2 regions of the Pelagibaculum spongiae genome follow, and region 2 is predicted to be linked to the other one. Evidence: predicted binding sites of a transcription regulator. Region 2 holds the regulator's gene; the other holds the start of a gene.
The links. Region 2 encodes LexA, which represses DNA repair genes until DNA is damaged. Its sites were predicted from a motif close to TACTGTNTANNTANACAGTA; they were not measured.

Region 1: DC094_RS18810 (YebG family protein) is a predicted target of LexA. The motif match lies at 1,102-1,121, and genes of this name have one in related genera.

Annotation. Positions count from the first base shown of each region.
Region 1 covers NZ_QDDL01000011.1:44,484-46,880, forward strand. Annotated here, with positions in the region: gene DC094_RS18805 (sensor domain-containing diguanylate cyclase) at 1-658, opposite strand, end outside; gene DC094_RS18810 (YebG family protein) at 779-1,060, opposite strand; gene tsaB (tRNA (adenosine(37)-N6)-threonylcarbamoyltransferase complex dimerization subunit type 1 TsaB) at 1,208-1,900, opposite strand; gene DC094_RS18820 (hypothetical protein) at 1,969-2,397, opposite strand, start outside.
Region 2 covers NZ_QDDL01000003.1:127,746-130,142, forward strand. Annotated here, with positions in the region: gene thiI (tRNA uracil 4-sulfurtransferase ThiI) at 1-888, opposite strand, end outside; gene lexA (transcriptional repressor LexA) at 1,063-1,674, shown strand; gene rmf (ribosome modulation factor) at 1,849-2,022, opposite strand; gene DC094_RS09495 (hypothetical protein) at 2,218-2,397, opposite strand, start outside.

The sequences.
Region 1 (2,397 bases), on a different contig from region 2:
ACAAGTAACGAGATTCTATTTTTTGCAGTAGCAGGCAGGGCTTATCTTTAATCACTTGAGTTGCTAGTGCCAGCAATTGTTGATAATCATGTTGGATATCTGCGCCTGATTTTAGATTAACAATTGATAACCCTGGCAATGAGCAATTGTCATTATTCAAATCAGAAGATTCAACCACTAAACCGGAAACATAATCGAAAAGAATCGAATCACAACCGGCAACTTGTTTTAACAACGTTAGCAGCATGGCGGAGTATTTAGCTAAATCGGTGACAGAAACCTTTTTAAACCAACCATTGTGTTCGGAAAACAGTTGGTTTTTCTCAATATTAAACCAAATGAAATAGATGTCATCTACGTTTTGATAGTGACATTTTAGATTTAATTGATAACCTTCACATTCCACTTCACACGTGGCATGAAAATCGACATTTGAATTCCTAGCATCACCTTGATGCTTTTGATGGGTAAAATCTTCAAGCAATTGCCGACACAAATTTATCTGCCCAGCGCTACCCAGCAGTATTTCAGCAAGAGGGTTGCTTGACGATACAACAGGAGTGTTGGATTGGAAATTACAGGCGATGTCTGCTGATGCTTGTTCACGAGAACCAACATTTTTAGCATTTATGATTGGATATTTTTTTCTTGTCGTCATATTGAATGATCTGTCATCATTATTTTCTATAACTCGCTTAAATTGATTGTATGCCTAATTAAGCAAAAGACATAAAAAAGCCGCAGCGATATTGCTACGGCTTTTCCAATCAACCAACGATTATGCACTCTTTACCAATTTTGCTGGCTTAGGTGCCGACGCAGGCTTTTTCTCTTTCTGGCCTTTAAGTATGGCCACAGCCTGCTCTGCATGCTCCGCTAGGTACATACCTAACTCTTCTTGCAGATCTTCATTTAACTCTAAACCTGATTGATCAAGGAATTCTGAGAACTTCTCAGCAATTTCCAGCTGACGATCATAAGCATCTGCTTCTTTTTTGCTGCTGAAAGCCTTCATCTCTACACCATTTCTTTCGACGATATAGCGAACAATTACAGCCATAACGATAACTCCCGGTTGTCGCTTACCTAAAAAATCTTTTTTACTGTACAAAAAAACAGGAGAAAGTAAAGTTAAACCAGACACAAAACTAGAAATAGTTTTAAATTGCCATTAGTTGTAACTGGAAACGTAAATTCTACTTTTGCATTACTGCTGGTCTAATTTTTTCCAGGTCACCTCGTTGCGTAAATATACTGGCAATAAATCAGCGGCTGACATCGGCTGAGTATTGTCCAACAGCGGGAAAATATCGACAGCTGAAGGCAAACGATTTTCTGTTTCAGAAGTCACATCCTTCGGTAACGCCTGCTTACATACATTCCAGCCAGTGCCGCAGACCAGCGCCTGCGAGACAACGTCTAAATTAGGTAACGCTTCAGGCTTGAATACTCCAGATTGCACTTCAAGCTGCAATTGCCCATTCTGAATTTGATAACCCGCTAAGTACACTTCACCCATTCGAGCATCTAAAACAGATAAAATACTTTTTACTTGTGGATTTTCTACATAAGCACCTTGAGCAATAACATCCAAAGTATTTACCGCATAAACAGGAATATCCAACCCAAATGCAATACCTTGAGCAAAAGAGACACCCAATCGAACACCGGTAAATGCTCCGGGGCCCGCCGTAACCGCTAAAGCCTTTAAATCCTTTTTATCAATTGCTGCTTCAGCAATAACTTGATCAACCATTTCCAACATTACTTTTGAATGTGATCGCGGCACAACCTGAAACCGGGAATATATTTTCCCATCAACCTGCAATGCTACAGAACAAGCATCGGTACAACACTCAAGCGCCAGAATAGGCCCATTAACTAATTTAGAAACTGTCATTTTTATTAACCACATAAAAAAGCCGCCGCCCTCAATAAGGACGGCGGCTATAAAGTAAAATTACAGAATTATTCTGTCAATTCACCTTGTACGGGCGCTGCTGGCTCGCTTTTCACTTCAGGCTTAGCAGCCTTTGGTGGACGACCGCGACGCTTAGGTGCTGCCTTAGGTGCTGCTTTATCAGCTGCTGCCTTAGGTGGACGACCGCGACGCTTAGGCTCTGCTTTAGGTGCTGCTTTATCTGCTGCGGCTTTAGCTGGACGACCGCGACGCTTAGGCTCTGCTTTAACAGCGGCTTTATCAGCTGCGGCTTTAGCTGGACGACCGCGACGCTTAGGTTCTGCCTTAGGTGCTGCTTTATCAGCTGCTGCCTTAGGTGGACGACCGCGACGCTTAGGCTCTGCCTTAGGTGCTGCTTTATCAGCTGCGGCCTTAGCTGGACGACCGCGACGCTTAGGCTCTGCCTTAGGTGCTGCTTTGTCAGCTGCGGCCTTAGG
Region 2 (2,397 bases):
GCTGGACACTTGTGCGACCGATTCGCCGGTCACTATACAATCTAGCTTCAAACGATCTGCAATTTTATTGGCTGCCCGGTACATCATCCGCTTAAGGATCACACCCATTTGCGAATTTTCAACTCGAGTTAAAATCTCAGCGACTACACCTTCAAAAGGTACCGAAACAAACTTCACTCGATGCGAACTAGAGTACTTTTCCCATAATTGATGAGAAACCTGCTTAACACCAACTTCGTGAGCTCGGCCGCCAAGGTTGAAAAAGCAAAAATGCGTCTGCAAACCACGGCGGTTAACCAAATAACTGGCAACACCAGAATCAAAACCACCTGAAATCAGCGATAGCACAGCATCTTGAGTACCCAGCGGGAAACCACCCAAACCTGGCTGCTGCTGCTGAACCATAAAGCATTGCTGGCCAACAATTTCCATTTTGATCGTAATATCAGGTTTTTTCAGTTTAACACCAACCGCTTCGGTCAACTGATTTAAACCACCACCTACTTGGCGTTCAACATCAATGGAGCTAAAAGCGTGGTGATTACCAGTACGCTTCACCCGAAGGCAGAAGGTTTTTCCTTTGAGCACTTCGGTATAGTGCGGCAATGCAAGCTGCAAGATATCGTCGATGGTTTCAAAGTCATGCGGGAACACCCGCAGGAAACTTCCAATGCCTGGGGTGCAAGAAAGCACCTGCTCTGCGGCTTCCTGATGCTGTTCGACAACACCGTCAACATCGAGCCGATCCCAGTTACCAGAGACTTTGATTTCTGGGTCGATTCGCTTGAGCTGTACATTCAAATTGCTTTTCAGCTGTTGAATGAAACGCTTTCGAACCGGTTTACTTTTAATGGTTATCTCTGGAAATAGTTTGATCAGGTACTTCATGAATTATCCGCGGGCCTATGATTAGCCAATACAGGTGACAAGCAAGCGGGCGATTATAGCTAAAGCTGGGTCATGTCCCAAACTTCCCTTGATAAAAATAGACTCAACACAACTTTGCGCTCGACCCAACTACTGAATATAATAACAGCACTGTTTTAATACTCAGGTACCAACATGCTGAAGTTAACTCACAGGCAGCAGCAAATCCTTGATGTAATCAAGCAAAACCTTCAGCTGACTGGCTTCCCTCCAACCCGGGTTGAAATTGCCCAACATTTTGGTTTTCGTTCTGCCAATGCTGCAGAAGAACATTTAAAGGCTTTGGCTAAAAAAGGCGCTATCGAACTGTTGGCTGGCACATCTCGCGGCATTCGATTGTTGGGCGATCACCAACATGACCCAGACGAAACCTTACCATTAGTAGGCAAGGTTGCCGCAGGCCAGCCTATTTTGGCCGCTGAGCATGTCGAGCAAAGAATTCAAGTAAACCCTGGAGTATTTCGCTCAAAACCAGATTTTTTATTACGAGTAGAAGGCTTAAGCATGCAAGACATTGGCATTCTTGACGGTGACTTATTGGCAGTGCGCCAGGCTCAAACTGCACTCAATGGCCAAATTGTTGTCGCTCGTATTGAAGAAGATGTCACCGTAAAGCGATTTGAAAAAACCGGCAAGCAAATTTTACTGCACCCGGAAAACAAAGATTTCGATGTGATCAAGGTTTCCCCTAAAACCGCTTTTGCGATTGAAGGTATCGCAATTGGTGTGATCCGGGATTTCTCTTAATCGATTGAAGGTGTTTTTTAGGTTTACTAGTAGCGATAGGATAAATGATCTTATTGACAAGCTAAACTTCGAGCTAGTTAGAACAGAATAAGCAAAGCCACAGAAATCAAAAAGGCCGCATCTAGCGGCCTTTTTGGTTAAAAAATTAAGTTTTAATATTAAACAGTGACACCGTCACTCTAAACCATGAGATAGATTTTCTTTGGCTTGTCGCCATCCCACCATCCAGTTGTGTCGAACATTGACTGACCCAGCATACGGACAAGCTTCTTTGGACATACCGACCAAGCCTGCATGATACCCTTTACTCCAAGCTCTTTGCGTGCGATCCCGCTTATGTGTCTTCATGCTTTCCATTTCCTCCTCAGGGTTGGCATTAAACACGCATCAGGTCGTTTTGGTTTAGCTAGGTACAGCAATGTCACTTGTTATTGTTGTAGCGCTGGCAAACCACATTTACCCGATACAACTACCTCAAGGCAGCCTTTTAAAGTTAGACCAAACCTTGAGGTAGAAAAAACCGGCCAGCTATTGAGTGTTACATCATTTTAAAAATTTACGACGTCTCAAACAGACTGCCAACCAACCAGCAAAAATCATTAGCCCGCCTGCCGCGCCACCACCCGAATCATTTAGCGGCTTCTCCGGGACACACACTTGAGGTGCTGAAGGCGCAGTAGGGTCGTTGTCATTTGCACGGGTCAAACGAACGCTAAATACTTT